4 regions of the Quadrisphaera sp. KR29 genome follow, and region 2 is predicted to be linked to each of the others. Evidence: riboswitches for the same ligand, from Rfam matches in the RefSeq annotation. Region 2 holds a riboswitch; each other region holds the start of a gene.
The links. A riboswitch is a leader RNA that binds a small molecule or an ion and turns the genes downstream of it on or off. The one in region 2 is predicted to bind S-adenosylmethionine.
Positions count from the first base shown of each region.

Region 1: it holds a riboswitch for S-adenosylmethionine, as region 2 does, so the genes downstream of both, ACUN9U_RS09405 (methylenetetrahydrofolate reductase) here and ACUN9U_RS06245 (methionine ABC transporter ATP-binding protein) in region 2, are expected to answer to the same signal.
Region 3: it holds a riboswitch for S-adenosylmethionine, as region 2 does, so the genes downstream of both, ACUN9U_RS12110 (flavin reductase family protein) here and ACUN9U_RS06245 (methionine ABC transporter ATP-binding protein) in region 2, are expected to answer to the same signal.
Region 4: it holds a riboswitch for S-adenosylmethionine, as region 2 does, so the genes downstream of both, ACUN9U_RS16050 (hypothetical protein) here and ACUN9U_RS06245 (methionine ABC transporter ATP-binding protein) in region 2, are expected to answer to the same signal.

Region 1 is NZ_JBQXXG010000008.1:103,392-108,299, reverse strand. It holds gene ACUN9U_RS09415 (dihydroxyacetone kinase subunit DhaK) at 1-1,690, shown strand, start outside; gene ACUN9U_RS09410 (low molecular weight protein-tyrosine-phosphatase) at 1,735-2,232, shown strand; SAM riboswitch class I at 2,411-2,498, shown strand; gene ACUN9U_RS09405 (methylenetetrahydrofolate reductase) at 2,583-3,629, shown strand; gene metE (5-methyltetrahydropteroyltriglutamate--homocysteine S-methyltransferase) at 3,626-4,908, shown strand, end outside.
Region 2 is NZ_JBQXXG010000005.1:96,939-101,846, reverse strand. It holds gene ACUN9U_RS06250 (methionine ABC transporter permease) at 1-21, opposite strand, end outside; gene ACUN9U_RS06245 (methionine ABC transporter ATP-binding protein) at 18-1,073, opposite strand; SAM riboswitch class IV at 1,368-1,479, opposite strand; gene ACUN9U_RS06240 (maleylpyruvate isomerase N-terminal domain-containing protein) at 1,615-2,364, shown strand; gene ACUN9U_RS06235 (pentapeptide repeat-containing protein) at 2,421-3,029, opposite strand; gene ACUN9U_RS06230 (NAD(P)/FAD-dependent oxidoreductase) at 3,079-4,368, opposite strand; gene glgC (glucose-1-phosphate adenylyltransferase) at 4,380-4,908, opposite strand, start outside.
Region 3 is NZ_JBQXXG010000012.1:33,165-38,072, forward strand. It holds gene ACUN9U_RS12095 (SpoIIE family protein phosphatase) at 1-763, opposite strand, end outside; gene ACUN9U_RS12100 (YeiH family protein) at 805-1,827, opposite strand; gene ACUN9U_RS12105 (hypothetical protein) at 1,829-2,110, opposite strand; SAM riboswitch class I at 2,194-2,285, shown strand; gene ACUN9U_RS12110 (flavin reductase family protein) at 2,295-2,792, shown strand; gene ACUN9U_RS12115 (DivIVA domain-containing protein) at 2,803-3,804, opposite strand; gene ACUN9U_RS12120 (hypothetical protein) at 3,881-4,908, opposite strand, start outside.
Region 4 is NZ_JBQXXG010000021.1:42,968-47,875, reverse strand. It holds gene ACUN9U_RS16055 (hypothetical protein) at 14-481, opposite strand; gene ACUN9U_RS16050 (hypothetical protein) at 492-1,553, opposite strand; SAM riboswitch class IV at 1,600-1,707, opposite strand; partial or broken gene ACUN9U_RS16045 (4-hydroxythreonine-4-phosphate dehydrogenase PdxA) at 1,821-2,311, shown strand; gene ACUN9U_RS16040 (cell wall-binding repeat-containing protein) at 2,415-3,419, shown strand; gene ACUN9U_RS16035 (hypothetical protein) at 4,052-4,885, shown strand.

The DNA of each region.
Region 1 (4,908 bases), on a different contig from region 2:
CGACCCGCTGCACCTGTACGCGCGGCGCAAGGCCCCGGGCCGGCGGGTGGCGCTGGTCTCCGGCGGTGGCGCCGGGCACGAGCCGATGCACGCCGGCTTCCTCGGCCCCGGTGGCCTGGACGCCGCCTGCCCCGGCCTGGTCTTCACCTCCCCCCACCACGGGCAGGTCTACGAGGCCGCCCGCGGGGTGGCCGGGCCCGGCGGCGTGCTGCTGGTCGTCAAGAACTACACCGGCGACGTCATCTGCTTCGCCATCGCCGCCGAGCGGCTGCGCGCCGAGGGGATCCCCGTCGAAACGGTGCTGGTCGACGACGACCTCGCCACCGAGGGCTCCGAGGACCAGGGCGAGGACGACGACGCCGCCAGCCAGCGCCGCGGCACCGCCGCCACGGTGCTGGTGGAGAAGGTCCTGGGCGCAGCGGCCGACCGGGGTGACGACCTCGCCGCGCTCGCCTCCCTGGGGCGCGACGTGGCGGCGCGCTCGCGCAGCCTGGCGGTCGCCTCCCGCGCGCAGACGTCGCTGGCCACCGGCGAGCCGGCCTTCGAGCTGGGCCGGCAGGAGCTGGAGCGCGGCGTGGGGATCCACGGGGAGCGCGCGGCCTCGACCACCTCCCGCCCGCCGACGCGGGAGCTGGTCGGCGGGATGCTCGCCGAGCTGCTCGACGGGCTGGAGGCCGCCGGCGCCCCCGTCGACGACGAGGGCGTCGCGCTGCTGGTCAACGGCCTCGGCGGGACCACCTCGCTGGAGCTGCACGCGCTGCGCGCGCTGGTGGGCGACCAGCTGGCCGAGCGCGGCGTGCGGGTGGCCACCTCGCTGGTGGGCACCTACACCGCCGCCCTGGACATGCGCGGCTTCTCCCTGACGCTGCTGGCGCTGCGGCGGGGGTGGGCCGACCTGCTCGCCGCCCCCACCGCCACGCCGTCGCTGCCCGCCCTGCCGGCGCCCGAGGAGCCCCAGATCAGGGAGCACGCCGGGGACGGCGGTGCACCGCCGGCCGGGCAGCAGGCGCCGGGGACGCCCGGGGGCACCGCCTCGCGGTCCGGGGACCCCGACGACGCCGGCGCCGCGGTCGTCTCGGCGTGGGCGCAGGCGCTGGACGCCGCCCACGACGACCTCACGCGCCTGGACCAGCTGGCCGGCGACGGCGACTTCGGCGACAACGTCTCCTCGGGCCTGTCGCACGCGCGCCGCCGCGGCGGCACCCTGTCCGACGCCGCGGGCGCCTTCCTGGACGAGGTCGGCGGCAGCAGCGGCCCGCTGCTCGGGCTGCTGCTCACCGAGCTGGTCCCCGCCGTGCGCCGCGACGCGGACGGCCGGGGCGAGGTGGCCGGCGACGTCGGGGCGGCGCTGCGCTCCGGGGCCGCGGCCGTGACCCGGGTGGGCGGGGCGCAGGTGGGCGACCGCACCTTCCTGGACGCGCTCGTGCCCGCCGCCGAGGCGCTGGACGGCGGCTCCTCGCTGGTGGACGCCGCCCGCGCCGCCGTCGACGGGGCGCTCGGCACGGCCCGGCTGGTCGGGCGCCGCGGGCGCTCGCGCTACCTCGGCGACCGGGCGCTCGGCGCGCCGGACCCGGGTGCCGTCGCGGTGGCGGCCCTCGTCGTCGCCATCGCCCAGGTGCTCGAGGACGGGCCGCAGGCGCGGTCGCTGCCCTCGCCGACCGAGGTGGCCTCGGGGACCATCGGGGGGTGAGCTCCCCCTCCACCAGCACCCCGGGCCGGCGCCCGTACCGGATCATGACGGTCTGCACGGGCAACATCTGCCGCTCCCCCATGGCGGAGGTGGTGCTGCGCCACCGCCTGGAGGAGGCGGGCCTGGGCGAGGACGTGGTGGTCGACTCCACCGGCACCTCCGACGAGGAGGAGGGCGGCCCGATCGACCGGCGCGCCCGCCGGGTGCTGCTCGAGGCGGGCTACGAGGTGCCCGACCGCGGCGAGCGGGCCCACCGCGCCCGGCAGGTGCAGCCCGGGCAGGTCGAGCAGCGCGACCTGGTGCTGGCCATGACCGCCGCGCACCGCCGGGCGCTGCAGCGGCTGGCGCCGGGCGCCTCGGACCGGGTGGTGCTGTGGCGCTCCTTCGACCCGGCGGCCGCCGGGCTCGTCGGGGCGGGTCTCGACGTGGCCGACCCCTGGTACGGGGACCTGCGCGACTTCGAGGTCTGCCTGGCGCAGGTCGAGGCCGCCGCCGACGGCGTCGTCGACCGCGTCCGCGCGGAGCTGGCGCACAGCCGGTGAGCCGTGCCTGCCGCGGTGGTCCCGGCTGCGTCCGCCGACGCGCCCGGTGAGGCGCCCGGTGAGGCGCCCGGTGAGGCGCCCGGTGAGGCGCCCGGTGAGGCGCCCGGCGGCGCGCCGGCACGCCGTCCTGGCGGCGCGGTGGTCGACCCGCCGGCCGGGGATGCCCTACAGTCGCGGTTCGCCATCCAGAGCGGCCGAGAGACCTGGCTCGTCGACGCCGCAGCAACCACCCTCGGGTGTGGTGCTCCCGCCAGGCTCGATGGGAGATCTCCGTGCCGCACGTCCCGACGACCGCACCCACCGGCGCCCCCGCACGCGCGGTGCCCGGCGCCCGCCCCCCGCACCCGGCGGTGAGCCGCACCGAGGTCGCCGGGGCGCTGCTCGGGCCTGTCACCGAGCAGCTGCGCGCGGTGGCCAGCGGGCGGCGCACGCGCCCGGTGCTCTCGGTGGAGCTGTTCCCGCCCCGGCCCCAGGCCCGCGCCGGCTTCGGGGAGGCCGTCGGCCACCTGGTCAGCGCCGGCCTGGACTTCGCCAGCGTCACCTACGGCGCCGGGGGCTCCTCCCGCGCCGAGAGCGCCGCGACCGTGGCCGAGGTGCACCGGGTCAGCGCCGGGGTCCGCGACCAGGACGCTGACCCGGGCGGTCCCGCGGGCGCTCGCGCCGGCGGCGCGCTGCCGGTGCTGGCGCACCTCACGTGCGTCTCGCACGGGCCCGAGGAGGTCCTCTCGGTGGCCCGCGAGCTGGTCGGAGCCGGCGCCACGGGCTTCCTGGCCCTGCGCGGCGACCCCCCGCGCGACCCCGGCTGGCGGCCCCCGCCCGACGCGGTGCCCTCCTCGGCCGACCTGGTGCGCCTGCTCGGCGGGCCCGACCTGCACCCGGGTCCGCACCTCGGCGCCGACCGGCGCGCGCTCGACCTGGCCGTCGCCGCCTTCCCCGGTGGGCACCCCGCTTCGGCGGCGCCCTCCCAGGACATCGCGGCGCTGCGGGCCAAGGTCGAGGCCGGCGCCGGGTTCGCGCTGACCCAGGTGGTCTTCGACGCCGCGGAGTACACCGCCCTGCGGGAGCGCGCCGCGGCGGCCGGCCTCGACGTCCCCCTGGTCCCCGGCGTGCTGCCGGTGACCGACCCCCAGCGGGTGCAGCGCGTGGCGCGGCTGGCGGGCGTCGAGCCGCCCCCGTCGGTGCTGGCGGCGCTGTCCGGCTACGGCGAGGACGAGCGCTGCGCCCGCCACCGCCTCGGCGTGCAGCTCACCGCGCGGCTGTGCCGGGACCTGCTCGACGCCGGCGCGCCCGGCCTGCACCTGTACTCCATGAACCGCCACGAGGCCGTCGTCGACGTCCTCGACGCCCTTGACCTGCTGCCCGTGCCCGCCTGCTCCTGCCCCGGAGGCCGCTCGTGACCACCCCGCAGACCACCCCGCTGCCGCCGTTCCCGGCGGCCACCGTGCTGGGCTACCCCCGCGTCGGCCCCGCCCGCGAGGGCAAGCGGGCCCTGGAGGCCTTCTGGGCCGGCCGCGCCGACGCCGCCACCACCGCCGGCGAGCTGGCGGGGCTGCGCCGCCGCGGCCGCGCCCGCCTGGCCGCCCTGGGCCTGGGCGAGCAGGCGGCGGTGCCCTCCGACGCCTCCCGCTACGACGCGGTGCTGGACCTCGCCGTCGCCGTCGGTGCCGTCCCGGCGCGCTTCTCCCACCACGTGCGGCGCGGCGGCGGGCTGGACCTGGCCGGGTACTCGGCCGTCGCCCGCGGCGAGGGCGAGCACGCCCCGCTGGAGATGACCAAGTGGTTCGACACCAACTACCACTACCTGGTCCCCGAGATCGGGCCCGGCACCCGCTTCCACCTCGCCGACGACGCGACCGGCGACGGCCCGGTGGCCCTGTTCGCCGAGGCGCTGAGCGGGCAGGGCCTGCACACCCGCCCGGTGCTCGTGGGGCCGGTGACCTTCCTGCTGCTGTCCAAGGGCGCCGCGGCGGGCGACCCGCACCCGCTCACGCGCCTGGGCGACCTGCTGCCGGTCTACGCCGAGCTGCTCGCGGCGCTGCGCCGCGCCGGCGCCGCCTGGGTGCAGCTGGACGAGCCCGCGCTGGTGGCCGACCCCGCCGGCACCTTCGCGGAGGTCACCACCGGGCAGGTGCTCGAGGCGGTGCGCACGGCGTACACCGCCCTCGGGGGCGCCGCTGCCGGCGAGGAGCGGCCGCAGCTGCTGGTCACCACCCCCTACGGCGGGGCGCTGGAGGCGCTGGAGGTGCTGGCGCAGACGGCGGTGGAGGCGGTCCACCTCGACCTCGTGCGCGGCCCCGAGCCCGACGCGCTGCCGGCGGGCCTGGCGGGCAAGGCGCTGGTGGCCGGCGTCGTCGACGGGCACGGCATCTGGCGCACCGACCTGCGCTCCGCGCTGGCGCGGCTGCAGCGGCTGCGGGCGCTGGCCGAGGGCGTCGGGGCGCGGGTGGGCGTGGCCACCTCGACCTCGCTGCTGCACGTCCCCCACGACGTCGCCCTGGAGACCGGCCCCGACGGCACGCCGGTGCCGGGCTGCACGCTGCCGCCCGAGGTGCTCGGCTGGCTGGCCTTCGCCGACCAGAAGGTCGGCGAGGTGGTGGCCCTGGCGGACCTGCTCGCCGGCGGCGCGGGCGACGCCGGCCCCACGGACCGCAGTGAGGCCGCCGAGGGCACCCTGGC
Region 2 (4,908 bases):
GGAGAGGAGCACGGCGCTCATGCGACGACCTCCAGGGCCTGCCCGAGCGTCTGGGCAGCGGCGCGCTGGTCGGCGGCGTCGGAGGCCTCGCGCTGGGCGTGGAGCCCGAGGCCGACGAGAGCGGCCTCGACGTCGTCGTCGTCCAGGTGCGCCGGGGCGCCGACGACGGCGTGGCCGACGGCCACCCCGGCCACGGTGCTCAGCGACGCGCCCAGCAGCTCGAGGTCGGTGCCGAGGGCGCGGGAGGCGCGGACCAGCCAGTCGGTCGGGACGCGGGTGCCGGCGTGGCTGACCACCCACACCGACCGCTGCCGGCCCTCCTCGGTGGCGCCCGCGTGCGCGCGCCGCGGCAGCAGCTCCCGGCCGAGCGGGGACGCCGGGGTGTGGAGCAGGTCCACCAGGGCGCCGTGCTCGACGATGCGGCCGTGGTCGAGCCGGGCGACCGTGTCGGCCACCGCGACGACGGTGTCCATCTCGTGGGTGATGAACAGGACGGCCAGCTGCAGGTCGTCGCGCAGCTCCTTGAGCAGCGCGACGATGCTCGCCGTGGCCTGCGGGTCCAGGCCGGAGGTGGCCTCGTCGGAGAGCAGCACGCTCGGCCGCAGCGCGAGGGCGCGGGCGATGCCCACGCGCTGGCGCTGGCCGCCGGACAGCTCGTGCGGGTGGCGGTGGGCCTTGTCGGCCAGGCCGACGCGCTCCAGCAGCTCGGCGACCCGCGCTCTGCGCTGCGCAGGCACCACGCCGAGGTGCTTGAGCGGCAGCTCGACGTTCTGTGCGGCGGTGCGGCGTGTCAGCAGGCCGTCGGCCTGGAACACGGTGCCGATGCCGCGACGGGCCTCGCGCAGGTCGCGCTCGGACAGGGCGGTGAGGTCGCGCCCGCCGACGAGCACGGAGCCCGAGGTCGGGCGCTCCAGCAGCGTGGTGCAGGCGGCGAGCGTGGACTTGCCGGCGCCGGACGGGCCGACGACGGCGGTGATCTCGCCGGGGGAGACCGTGAGGTCGAGGGAGTCCAGCACGGTGGTGGCGTGCTGGCCCTCGCCGTAGGTCTTGGTGAGCGACCTGAGCTCGATCACGGCTCGATCACCGTGGCCTCCAAGGTGGTGGGTGGGGCGTTCCGGGCAGGGGGCATCGCCGCTCGGCGGTCACGCACAGTGAGCGCGAGCAGTGGGTGGGGGGGCGCCGGGGGAGCGGCGCGGAGAGGTGCGACGCGCGGGGCAGCGACCGCTGCCGACGCTCCGAGCAGGGACGAGCGGTCAGCGGTGCGTGCGCTGGGGCCGAGGGCCGGCCGTGTCAGCGGGCTGCGGTCAGGCGCGTCGCCAGCGACAGTCGCCGCTGGTGGGGGCGTGCGTCAGCACGTCGGCTCCTCTGAGTCGTCCTTGCCCGTGCCGGTGGGCACGGACCTGGTCTTCACCCGGAGCACCCCATGACGAGCAGGGTTGCCGGCCAGCGAGCCGGGGCTTGGCGCTGGCGCTCATGACCTTGGCAGGACCGTAGCGGGTCGGTCGCCCGAGAGTCAACGCTGTGTCACGACCAGCGTGGCGGGACCTCGGCGTCCGCTGTCGGGGCCGGGTGTGCCGCGGGCACCGCCTGGGCCGCTAGCGTCCGCGTGTGGAGATGGCGCGCGCCGCGGACCTGGTCGAGCGGGAGGCCGGGCGGCTCGCCGCGGCCCTGCGGCCGGAGGGCCTCGCCGTCGTCGTCCCCGGTTGCCCGGGGTGGACGCTGGCCGACCTCGCGCGCCACACCGGAGGGGTGCACCGCTGGGCGCGGGCAGCACTGGGCACGGCCCCCGACGGCTCTCCCGGTGGCGAGCCGTCAGGACCGCCGGACGACGACGCCGTGCCCGCGTGGTTCGCCGTCGGAGCCGGAGAGCTCGTGGCGGCGCTGGCCTCGCTGTCTCCGGCGGCGCCCTGCTGGACGTTCGCCGCCGCCGAGGCGCCCGCGACGGCCGCCTTCTGGGCGCGGCGCCAGGCGCACGAGACCGCCCTGCACCGCTGGGACGCCGAGTCCGCGCTCGCGGCCGCCGGCCTCGCCGCTGCTCCCGACCCGGCGACGTGGCTGGGGGAGGACGTCGCCGCGGACGGTGTGGCGGAGGTCGCCGACGTCATGCTCCCGCGGCAGGTGCGCCTGGGACGCACCCCGGCGCTGCCGGGGGCGCTGGCGCTCGAGAGCCCGTCCGGCCGCAGCCTGCTCGGCGGTGCGGGCGCTCCTCAGCCAGCCGCGGAGCTGCGCGGCCCCGCACCGGCGCTGCTGCTCCTGGTGTGGGGGCGCACCACCCTCGACGCCGAGCTGGCGACCGGCCGGTTGGCGCTGGCGGGCAGCCGCGACGCCGCAGCGCGGCTGCTGTCCGGCGCCCTCACCCCCTGAGGCCCCACGTCCCGACCGGCACCGGCGCGGGAGAGCGCCGGCAGCGGGGCTGTCGGTCAGAGGAGGCGCAGGCCGACGTGCGCGGCCAGCGAGGGCGCCAGGCCCACCAGCTGCACCGCGTCGACGGCGCAGCCGCGCAGCCCGTCGGCGCCGCGCAGCCCCTCCAGGGTCGCACCGCGCAGGTCGACGTCCTCGCAGCGCGCCCCAGCCAGGTCGGCGTCGGTGAGGTCGCTGCCCGCGAACGACACCCGCCGCAGCTGGGCTCCGGTGAGGTCCGCGCCGCGCAGGTCGCAGCCGTCCAGCACCACGTCGGTGAGCTGCGCGTCGCGCAGCACCGCACCGTCGAGCCGGCAGCGCCGCAGCACCACCCGGTCCAGGCGCGCCCCGACCAGCCGCAGCGCCGACAGCCGCGCGTCGGCCACCTCGTCGTCGGCCCACTGGGTGCGCGCGGCGTCGGCCGCGACCGCCGACACGCGCTCCCACCGGCTGCCCGTGACGCGCGCCCCGGCGAGCAGCGCACCGTCGAGCACGGCGTCCTCCACGGAGCTCTCCAGCACGAGCAGCCCCTCCAGCCGCGCGTGCGCCAGCTCCGCGCCGTCGACGAGGGCGCAGTCCCACCGGCCCGACAGGAGCACCGAGCGGTCGGCGACGTCGAGGTCGGGCAAGACGACGTCGGGTGCGCGCGGCGGCGTCGGCCCCGGGCGTCGAGGTGGCCTACCGCCCATGATCACGGACGGCACCGACGGCGTCGGTGGGGGAGGTGAAGCAGGACGGCGGCTGCTCGCCGTCGAGGAGGAGCCGCACCGCGGCGCGCGCCGCGACGGGGCCCACCAGGTTGCCCGTCCCGCTGTACCCGCCCACGGCGGCGACCCGCCCGCCGGCCCCCTCGTCCACGAGCCCGCACAGCGCCCGCCCCTGGGCGTGCTCCGCGGTGTAGCCGACGGACGCGCCCCAGCGGTGCGCGACCTCGCCGCCGCGCAGCGCTCTCCCCAGCAGCCGCTCGGCCACCCGCTGCACGTGCGCCTGCACCGCAGGGGTCGGGTCGGTGGACGTGGTCCACTCGGCCTCCCTGTCGACGTCGCGCCCACCGCCGACCAGCAGCCGCGCGCCTCCTCGGCCGGGAGCGCCGTCGTCGAGCTGGGCGTAGTCGTACCCCCACCGCTCGTACACGCCGCAGGGCACGCGCTCGCGGACCCGCGCGACGTCGTCGCCGGTCAGGGGAGCGGTCGCCAGCATCTGCAGCCGCGCGGTGCGCACCACCGGGTCCGGGCCGCCCAGCTGGGGCAGCAGGACGTCGAGGCGCCCGTCCACGGCCACCAGCACGACCGCCGCGCGCACCGCGCCGCGGTCGGTCTCCACCAGGCCGGGGGAGACCCGCTGCACGCGCGTGCCCTCGTGCAGCCGCACCCGCGCGCCGGGCTCGCGCTGCACGTGCGCGAGCACCCCGAGGTGGCGCACCACAGGGTTGGCCTGCGCGTCGTCGGGCAGGAGCAGGCCCTGCCCGAAGGCGCCGGAGACCTCCTCGACGGCGATGCCGTGCTCTCGCAGGGCGGCGGCCTGCGCGGCGCAGTCGGCCAGCTCCCGGGCGCGCTCGTCGTCGTCCACCCCCACCCCGCCGGCCAGGCGCAGCGAGCCGGCGCGGCGGACGACGCCGGCGGGCAGCACCTCAAGGAGGTGCTCCAGCTCGGCGAGCGTCTGCTCGTAGAGCCACCGCGCGGGCGCGGCGCCCCAGTCCCGGACGGCGTCGTGGAAGAACGGCGCCGTCCCGCCCAGGAGCAGCCCCCCGTTGCGGCCGGCGGCGCCGGCGGCGACGCGGCCGGTGTCCACGCCGACCACGGTCAGCCCGCGCGAGGCCAGCTCCTCCACCGCCGCCAGGCCGGAGCCGCCCAGCCCGACGACGCACGCGTCGGCAGCGGTGTCGCCGTCGAGCGGCGCCAGCCCGGGCCAGGACGCGACGCGGGGGTCGGCGTCCCAGCCGGGGGTGCCGGGGGTGTCCCTGGTCACGGGACGGGTGGTCAGGGCTGCACCACCTGGTGCTTGCCGACGATGGTGATGCCCGACTCGGTCACGGTGAACCCGCGGGCCCTGTCGCGCTCGGGGTCGACCCCGACGGTCGCGCCCTCGGGGACCTCGACGTTCTTGTCGAGGATCGCCCGGCGCACCACCGCGTGGCGGCCGACCTCCACGCCGTCCATGAGCACCGACCTGTCGACCGAGGCCCACGAGTGCACGTTCACGCCGGCGGCGAGCACCGAGTCCTCCACGAGCGCGCCGGAGACCACCGAGCCCGGCCCGACCACGGAGTTGATCGCGTGCCCGATGCGGCCCTGCCAGCCGTGCACGAACTTGGCCGGCGGCAGCGGCGGCTGCTGGCTGTAGATCGGCCACTCGTAGTTGTAGAGGTTGAAGACCGGGTGCACCGAGATGAGGTCCATGTGGGCCTCGTAGTAGCTGTCCAGGGTCCCCACGTCGCGCCAGTAGTCCTTGTCGCGCGGGGTGGAGCCGGGCACGTCGTTGTCCTTGAAGTCGTACACGCCGGCGCGT
Region 3 (4,908 bases), on a different contig from region 2:
CCGCGTCCTCGGCCACCAGGGGGACCACCACCCCCGAGCGCAGCCCGGAGCGCTGGATGCGCGCGGCGACGGCCGGGAACTGCGCCCGCACGTCCGCGAGCTCGTGGAAGACCAGCTCCTGCCCGGTGCGGCAGACGTGCGGCGCCGGGCCGGGGTGGTCCAGCGGGAGGTCGGCCCAGGCCGCTTCGACGTCGGGGTCGACCTGGGCGCGCGAGGCGGTCCGCACGCGGCGGGCGGCCCGGTCCAGGACCGACAGGCCGCCGTAGTCGGCGCCCAGCTTCTCGGTGGCCACCGCGACCACGGCGGTGGCCACCTCCTCCAGCGTGCGGGCCGCCCCGAGCGCGGTGGAGACCTCCAGGACCAGGCGGGTGCGCTCCAGCAGGCCCGCCACCACCGCCGCCGCCGAGCGCCGCTCGTCGGTGCTGCGCGCGACCACGAGCAGCAGGCCGTCCAGCGGGACCGCCTGCAGCTCGTACCAGCGCGGGCCGCCGATCCGCGCCTCCCACGTGGTGGTGGTCCCCGTGCGCGCCGCGCGCCGCAGCGGCTCCTCGCTGGTCGAGGTGCCCGGCACCGCGTCCCACAGGACCCTGCCCAGGACCTCCTGGGGCCGCAGCCCGCTGGCCGAGGCGGCGGCCGGGCTCACCCAGAGCACCTCCCAGCCCGGCCCCAGGACCGCGACGGGGTCGGGGATGCTGGCCAGCGCCCGCTGCCACCAGCCCGGGGGCACCGCGGGCACGGGCCCGTCGGCGTGCCCCGTCACCACCCGCCGATCGAACCACGGGCCGCGGCCGGCCGTCAGGCGCCTCACAGCCCCAGCAGGCGCACCCCCGCCCAGGCCACCGCGGCCACGAGCAGCCAGGAGGCCAGGCCGAGCACCAGCGAGCGCCCCCCGGTCGCCGCGAGCGCGCGCAGCCGGATGCCGGTGCCCAGGGCGTACAGCGCCGCGACCAGCAGCACGGTCTGCACGGTCTGCGCCGCCGCCAGCACCTGCGCGGGCAGCAGGCCGGTGCTGCGCACGGCGACCGCCAGCAGGAACCCCACCACGAACAGCGGCAGCAGCGGCACGCGGGCGCTGACGCCCTCCCCGCCCTCCCCGGCCCGGGAGCCGGTGCGGGCGCGGCGGGCGGCGCGGCGGGCCGCGAGGCCCACCCCGGCCACCAGCGGCGCCAGCAGGGCCACCCGCGCCAGCTTGACGACGACGGCGGTCTGCAGCGCGCCGTCGACCCGGCTGGCCGTGGCCACCACCTGGCCGACGTCGTGGACGCTGGCGCCCACCCAGGCGCCGAAGGCCACCGGGTCCAGGCCCAGGGGACCGGCCAGCGGGGGCAGCACGAGGATCGCCAGGCTGCCGCACAGGGTGACCAGCGCGACGGCGGTGGTGACGTCCTCCTTGCGAGCCCTGGCCAGCGGCTCCACGGCGGCGATGGCCGAGGCGCCGCAGACGGCGAAGCCGGTCGCGACCAGCAGGCCCCGCCCCGGGGGCAGTCCCAGCGCCCTGCCCAGCGCGAGCGTGCCGCCGAAGGTCAGCGCGACGGTGGCGACGACGACGGCGAGGCCCTGCCAGCCGAGCGCCAGCACCGCACCCAGCGGCAGCTGCAGGCCCAGGAGGACGACGGCGGTGCGCAGCAGCCGGCGGCTGGCGAAGGCCGTTCCGGGGACCAGGGCAGCGCGTTGCAGACCGGCGTTGGCCACGAGCAGGCCCAGGACCACGGCCACCGTGGTCGGGCCGAGGCCGGGGACCAGCGCGGAGACGGCCAGGGCCAGGGCGGTGGCCGCGGTCGCCGCCAGCAGGCCCGGCAGCAGCGGGCGCAGGGCGAGGGCCGGCACGTCAGGCGCGCGGGCGCCGCAGCGGCAGGAGCAGCAGGGCCAGGGCCAGCAGCGCTCCCGCCGCGGCGCCCACCCAGGCCGGCCCGGTCAGGAAGGCGCCGCCGGCGCCCTTCGGCCCGGCGAGGTAGCCGGCGAAGCCGCCGGCGAAGGCCAGCACCACCCCCAGCAGCACCGCTGTGGAGGGTGCGGGGCGCCGCCGGCGCGGCGCCAGCAGGAGGCCGGCCAGGCCCCCGACCGCACCGGTGAGGACCAGGGCGGCGACGCCGATGACCACGCGCTGCACGGCGCCACGCTAGACCGCCCGCGCGCCCTCCCCGCGCCGGCGCCGCGTTGACACCGGTGGGCGGCCCGGGGGACCATCGACCCCGCCCATCCAGAGCGGCCGAGAGACCTGGCTCGTCGACGCCGCAGCAACCAGCCCCGCGCAGGGCAGGTGCTCCCGCCAGGACCGATGGAGGAGATCCGCCGTGACCTGCACCGACGCTCCCGCTGCACCCGTGGTCGACCTGGCCGGCGCGTTCCGCGCCGTCGCCTCCAGCGCGTGGGTCGTGACCACCCGCGCCGGCGAGCGCCCCGTGGGCTTCACGGCGATCTCCGTGGCGTCGGTGTCGGTGGCGCCGCCGCTGCTGTCCTTCAACGTCTCGCGGACCTCCTCCAGCCTGGAGGCGCTGCTGGCCGAGCGGCGCGCCGCCGTGCACCTGCTCGCCGCAGACCAGGAGCAGCTGGCGCGCCGGTTCGCCGCGCCGGCCGCCGGCCGCTTCCCCGAGGACGGCTCGTGGGGCTTCGACGAGTCCGGGCTGCCCGAGCTGCGCGGGGTGGTCGCCCGCCTCGCCGGCCCCGTCCACGCGGTGGTCGAGGCCGGCGACAGCCTGCTGCTGCTCGTGCGGCCCGAGGTCACCGCGGTCGCCGGTGGCACGCCGCTGGTCCACCACGCCAGGGCCTACCACCGCCTCGCGGCGGCCTGAGCCCAGCGGCTCAGCGGCGGGGCGCCGCCTGCGGCTCGTCCTCGCGCAGGTCGAGCACGGCGGTGTGGTCCACCTCGCCCGCCGCGGCGCCGTCCTCCAGCCCGGTGACCGGCACCGATCCCGCGGGGGCGCCGGCGCCGCCGGACAGGGTGGCCAGCATCTGGCGGACGTTGGCCAGCTGGGCGTTGATGCTGTCGCGGCGCTCGGCGGCCGCCGCCACCTCGCGCTGGGACTGCGCCCGCACCTGGTCGGCGTGCTCGCGCGCCTGCTCCACCAGCGCGGCCGCCTCCTCGCGGGCGGAGGCCAGCAGCTCCTCGGTGCGGGCCGCCACCTCCCGCTCCACGGCGTCGGCGCGGTCGCGCGCCTGCGCCACCAGGCGCTCGGCCCGCTCCAGCTCCTCGGCCTGGGCGCGGGCGCGCTCGGAGGACTCCACCTCGGTGCGGTGGCGCCGCGTGGCCAGCGCCAGCTCGAAGTCGGCGGCGGCCTGCGCCGCGCGGGCGCGGGCGTCCTCCCAGGCGGCCTCGGACTCCTCGCGCCGGGCCGCCGCGTCGCGCTCAGCGGCGTCGAGCAGCTCCTCGGCGCGCAGCTGGGCGTCGGCCAGCACGCGCTGCGCCTCGAGGTCGGCGTCGGAGCGCACCGCGGCCTCGTAGCGGTCCGCCTCCAGGCGGACCAGGCGCGCGTGCGCCTCCGTCTCGCTGCGCAGCGCCCCCGCCTCGGCCTCGGCGCGGGCCACGACGTCCCCGGCCTCCTCCTCCGACAGCGCGAGGATCTGCGCCACGCGGGCGCCCAGGTCGGCGTAGGTGGGCTGGAGGGCCTCGGGGCGCACCAGCTCGGCGGCGTCCTCGGCGGCGCGCTCGGTCAGCCGGTGCTCGAGGGCCTGCACCCTCTCGGACAGCTCGGCCGCGGCCCCGCGGGCCTCCTGGAGGGCGACCTCCAGGTCGTGGACGTGCTGCTCGACCTGCGCGGGGTCGTACCCGCGCAGGACGGTGCGGAACGCGCCGGTGTCAGCCATGGTGCCTCCGGGGGAGCTCGTGGACCCAGCCCCGGCCGCTGGCGGCCGCGCGGGCCCCGCCGGGGACGGGCGGCCCCTACCGTGGCAGGGACGCGCGGCGACCGCTCGCCGACGGGTCCGCGGCCGACCCCGGCAGCGCCGGGGAGCCACCGCGTCCGCGCGCGGCGAGCGCCTCGATGATGCCCGACAGCTGGCCGAGCTCGGCAGCCGCCGCCTCGCGCATCCGCGTGAGCTCGGCCACCTCCGCGGCGAGCCGGTCGCGCCGCGCCTCCGCGTCGGCGCGCTCCCGGTCGGCGGTGCTGCGGGCCTCCAGCACCAGGCGGACGGCCTCGGCGCGGGCCTCGCGGCGCACGTCCTGCCCCTCGCGCTGGGCGCGGGCGACCTCCTCGGCCACGCGGGCCCTCAGGGCGCGGGCGCCGTGCTCGGCCTCCTCGGCGCGCCGCTGGGAGCGGTCCCGGGCGGCGGACTCGGCCGCACCCGCCGCAGCGAGCACCTGGTCGGCCTCGGAGCGGGCGGAGCGCAGCACGCGCACGGCCTCGGCCCGGGCGGACTCCAGCTCCTCGGCGGCGCTGCGGCGCAGCTGCTCGGCCTCCTCCTCGAGCCCGCCGAGGCGGGCCCGGACCCGCTGGCTGGCGGCGCTGACCACGTCCTGCAGGCGCACGCGGGCGCGGCGCACCGCAGCGGCGGCCTCGGCGTGGCCGCGGCTGCGGGCGGTGCGCGCCTCCTCCTCGGCCGCGGTGAGGAGGGCGTCGACGGTGCTCGTGGTCCAGGCGGTCTGCTCGGCAGCGGCGGCCAGCTCCTTCTCCGCCTGCGCGCGCGCCTCGGCGCGCACCCGGCGTGCCTCCTCGGCGGCCAGCTCGCGGGCCCGGGAGGCCTCCTCGCGCGCCAGGGACAGCTCCTCGGCGGCCGCGCGGCGCGCGGCGGACGCGTCGGAGGCCGCGGCGGCCAGGACCCGCTCGGCCTGGGCGTAGGCCTCGGCCGTGGCCCGCTGGGCCTCGATGTGCCCGGTCTCGCGGACCGTGTCGGCCTCGGCGAGCGCCTCGGCCCGCTCCCGGGCGGCGGCCTCGCGCGCAGCGGCGAGCAGCTGGTCGGCCTCCGCGCGCA
Region 4 (4,908 bases), on a different contig from region 2:
CGACGGGCGTGCGCTAGGCGCCGACGCAGCCGCCGGCGCGGTGCTCGCGTCGCAGCCGGTCGGCGTCGAGCCAGGTGCTCGGCCGGCGCCGCCAGCCGCAGCGCTGGCAGGTGACGGTGCAGCCGGGGTGGTCACGGTTGGTCGTCGTGCCGGTGACGAGCACCCACTCGGGGCCCCCGAGCTGTGGGAGGACCCGGTGGCCGTGGGCGCGCAGGAGCGACGTCTCGGAGCGGCCGTCGTCGTCCTGGTCGACCAGCAGTCCGCACGAGCACGTCGCGCGTCCACCGACAGCGATCCACAGCACCTCGTGGACGCCCTGGCTCTGCCCGCGGTCGATCGCGTGGAGCCGGCCGCGCGCCTTCCACCGGATGAAGGCGGCGCCGCGGGACTCCGCCGGCTGCTCCAGGCGGTCGCGCTCCTCGCCGCTGACGCGGACGCTGTCGTCGTACCCCGGCTCCTGCGCGGGCTGCTGCTCGCTCATCGTCGTCCCGTCAGCCTGCGAGGAGCTCGCCGAGGGCCCCGCCGCAGGCGACGGCGTCGAGGCGCTCGTACAGCTCCTCGCCCTCCGGGCTGCGAGGGTGCAGCAGCGCGCGGCGGGTGCCGGCGTACAGCGAGGCCTCATCGGCGCGCAGCAGCGCCTGGACCGCCCGCCGCAGTGACGGGTCCATGACCTCGACCGTCGCGCTCACCCCGGCGAGCGCCTCCTCCCACCGGAAGCGCTCGCGGGCGGTGAGCCGCCGGCGGGTCGGGTCCAGCGGCTCCCAGCACAGGGCGGCGGTCACCTCGGCGTTCTGCTCCTCGACCCACCGGGCGAGCAGCTGGGCCTGGGCCCGCCGAGTGCTCGGCCAGCGGCGGACCACCGGCGTGCCGATCTCGTCCCCGGTGCCGCGGACGAGCACCGCTGCGCGCCCGGCCCGCTCGACGACGCTGCCGCCGTCCCAGCTGGTGATCTCGTCGTCGCTCCACCACAAGGAAGAGGCGATGACGTCGCTGCCGCGCAGGCCGCCGTCCTCGCCGTCGGCGAGGAGGCAGAGCAGGTCCGCGGCGCGCGGGGCACTGCTCGTGGCGGAGGGGAGCCTCAGGACGACGACGGCGGCGCCGTTCACCGACGCGCTCCGGTGGAACGGGACGGCGCCCTGGACGTCGACGTCCTGCTCCTCGTCGGGTCCGCCCTCGTCCCCGGTGGCCGGATACTCGGGGCCGCCGCCGAGGGACGGGCGCAGCAGCCCCGCCAGCTCGTGGCGCGACAACTCCGCCTCGGTGACGCGGTAGTGCGCGTCCTGGTCCGGCAGCAGAGCGGTGAGCGCGCGGCTGGCCTTCAGCAGCGCGGTGAGGTCCCGGTGCGCGGGGATGTCCACGGGCTGCCAGGGCAGGTCGCGGCCCCCGTCGTTGAAGGGTACCGAGACCGGCAGCCACGGGGTGGCGTCGACAGTCAGCTCGCCTGTCGGCTGGCGCACCACCCGCTGGAACAGGCGCTCGCGGGCGGGGCGGCGGCGCTCGACGCGCAGGACGACGTCGTCGCGGCCGGGGGTGTTGAGGGGTGCAAGGGACATGAAAGCCTCCGGGTCCTCTGAGGAACCCCTCGGCCGCACCGTGGAGATTCCGCTGTGACCGAGACGGACGCTCGGCCAGCTCTACCCCTGGGGCACCTCCGCGGAGGAGGAGGCCGTGCAGCAAGCCAGGTACTTGTCACTGCAGCTCGTGAGCCAGCGAGAACGGTACGGCAGAGCGCCGTGCCGAGGGGGTGACGTGCGTGCTGACGGGCGATGCCGGCGCTGAGGCGGCCGCGTCGGTCACGCTTCGTTAGCGAAACGGCTTGCACCGAGGCGGTGCTGCGCCTGGCGGGGGCCTTCACGCGCGCCCTGGGGCGCCCGGACGCCGAGGTGGCCCTCGCGGGCCTGAACCCGCACGCGGGGGAGTCGCGCCTGTTCGGCGACGAGGACGCCGACGTGCTAGCGCCCGCCGTCGCCGCCGCCCGCGCCCGCGGCATCAACGCGGTGGGCCCGCTCCCCGCTGACGCGCTGCTGCCAGCGGCCGTGAAGGGGCGCTACCAGATGGTCGTCGTCTGCTACCACGACCAGGGCCACGCGCCCTTCAAGGCGGTGTACGGCGACCAGGGCGTGAACATCACCGTGGGGCTGCCGGTGGTGCGGGTGTCGGTCGACCACGGGACGGCGTTCGACATCGCCGGCACCGGTGTCGCGCGAGAGGCGAGCCTGGTGCTGGCCTGCGAACGGGCCGCGGAGCTTGCGCCGGGTGGGACCTGGTGTGGCGCGCGGCGCAGGAGGCCGCCGACCAGATGTCGAGCTGACCCAGACGAACTCGTCGTCGACAGTGGGCTCGAGCAACCACGGCGTGGCGCCCCTGTGGCCGAAGTGCGTCATGGAAGGGTCGTGCGCCGGATCAGCCGGTCGATGACGGGGGACGACATCATGCGCAGCGGAGCGAAGTGGATTGCTGCAGTGGCCGCTGCAGCTGCCTTGACAGCGGCGACAGCGTCAGCGGCACAGGCAGCGGACAGCACCCGCGTTTTCGGCGACGACCGCATCGCCACCGCTGTCGCGGTCAGCCAGGCCACCTACTCCGGTGACAACAAGGCGTACACGGTCTTCGTGGCCTCGGCGGCGAACTGGCCCGATGCACTTGCCGCCAGCGCGATCGCCGCGGAGAGGAAGGCGCCTCTGCTGCTCGTGCCTGCCGATGGCGCACTGCCCTCCAACGTTGTGGGAGAGCTGAAGCGGCTCGACCCACTCAGCATCTACGTGTTGGGCGGGGAGCGGTCGATCAGCGGTGTCGTGGAGAGCCAGCTCAAGGACATCGCCTCCGTCCTGCGGCTCGATGGTGACGACCGCTATGAGACCGCCGCTGACGCCGCCTTCATCGCCGGTGACCGAGGCAAGACGATGTACGTAGCATCGGGCGAAACCTTCGCCGACGCCCTCGGCGGGGGTACCGCCGCCGGGCGGGTGGGTGGCGCGCTCGTGCTGACGCAGCGAGACAACCTCCCCGACTCCTTGGCCGTGAACCTTGAGTACATCAAGCCCAGCAAGGTGGTCGTGATGGGCGGCCCGAACGTGATCTCCGACCGTGTGCTCGAGCAGCTCAAGACCCGACTTCCCGGTGTTGCCGTGACACGCACTTACGGGGACGACCGCTACGCCACCGCGGCAGCGGCGAGCAAGGAGGTCTACCCGGCCAAAGCGTCGACGGTTCTCCTCGCCAGCGGTACCAACTTCCCTGACGGGCTCGCTGGCGCTGCCGTGTCCGGGCCGACGAATCGCCCACTACTTCTCACGCAGAAGGAATGCGTGCCCGCATCAACCCTCGTCGAGATCCGACGGCTGGGAGCGACCAGCGTTGTCGTCCTCGGAGGTTCCGGTGTGGTCAGTGACGCTGCGGCCTCATTGACGCCGTGCTGACCACCTGAGGCTCCGCGTGGTCCACTCGAAGGCTCAGCGCGCGGCGCGAGAAGGCCTCGTCCGCAAAGTAGCCCCTCGGGTGTGACCGGCAGATCACACTCAACGGGCTACTCCTGGCGGTCGCTAACACTCACAGACGTGGAGCCACAGCCCCGTACGTTTTGGTGGGGCGGTCATCCCACAGGTGCGCGTGCTCGGTGAGCCGCTTTGTCCCCTGACGCCGCCAGGTCGAGTTCCGCCCAGCCACCCCGGCTGCTGTACCGACCTCGGAGACAACCCAGCCGTCGGAGCTGACGATGCTCGTGCCTTCGTTTCACTCCACCGCGCGCTCGGTGCCGGACCTGTCCGCGCACGCGATCGCCACGCAGTTATGCGCGCCGCCGCTAGGGCGATGACTAACTGCGGCACCCGCGTAAGGTCAGGGCGCCGTCCGTCAATAGGCGGGACTCGAGGTCGTCGATGAAAAGGCGACGCGACCCAAATAGGTCTGGCAATACATGGCGCGGAGCGAAGGCACGGGCTCGACCGCGCGGTCAAAGCACACACTAACTGGGGGGGGTTCACAGATGACTGATGGTTCAAGCGGTCGAGGCTGCTTGTCGCTTGTCCTTCTGGTTCTTGTGGGAGGCTGCATGGGATACGGCGCTCTCACCGCACCGAGTGAGGCAGAGAAGGAACCGCTTGTCGCGTCATTCGACATGCCCGACCTATCCGGCAAGCTGCCCTCTGCCGCACACGAGCAGTATGGGGCTAGGGTCGAGGAGGCCATTCGATCACGAGCCTTGGAGCAAACCGACGACGAAGAACTCCGGGAAGACCTTCTCCGAGACGCCGAGGAGGGCTGGGCAAACACGATTGACGCCTCTCCCCTCAGTCGCAACCCCATACAGGACGAGAATTGGACGGTCGTTGGCTCAGCCCCAGCGCCTGGAGAATCGGTGCAGACGGACAAGGATGTCTATCTATTCGTGCTGCGGAACGAGGAAGCGGCATGGTTCAAGGCGCATCCGTCGATGCCGCCGGTGCCCTCAGACGTGGAGGCAAGCGTGCTCATTGACGAGGGTGGTCTCTTCCATGACGTCGAGGAATTGGTAGAATTCCGGTACGAGCCTGGCGCGCAGCCCGAGCACAAAGTCGCTAGTTCCTATGTGCGTGAACGGGACGCGATTCCCTATCCGGACCCATTCTCCGAGCCGCCAGGGGAGCGCCAGATTCGTCTGTCTCTTCCCGAGGCTAGCGAGTACGGATCGCTGGTCGTTCGCAGTCTTCCGTCGGAGGCGCAAGAGGTCCGTCTCGGCCGGATGCTGGTGCTCACCGTGAAGGACAAACCCGACCCGGTGTACGAGGAAAGTGGAGAAGGTGGAAGCGCCGGGAGCTTGGATGTGGACGGCTCAGTTGGCGGATCGTTCGACGACGATGACGACTTCAATGTCCCGGGATGGCTTTGCCCCACGCGGTTCTGCTGAAGTCACTCCGCCAGGTCGTCGAC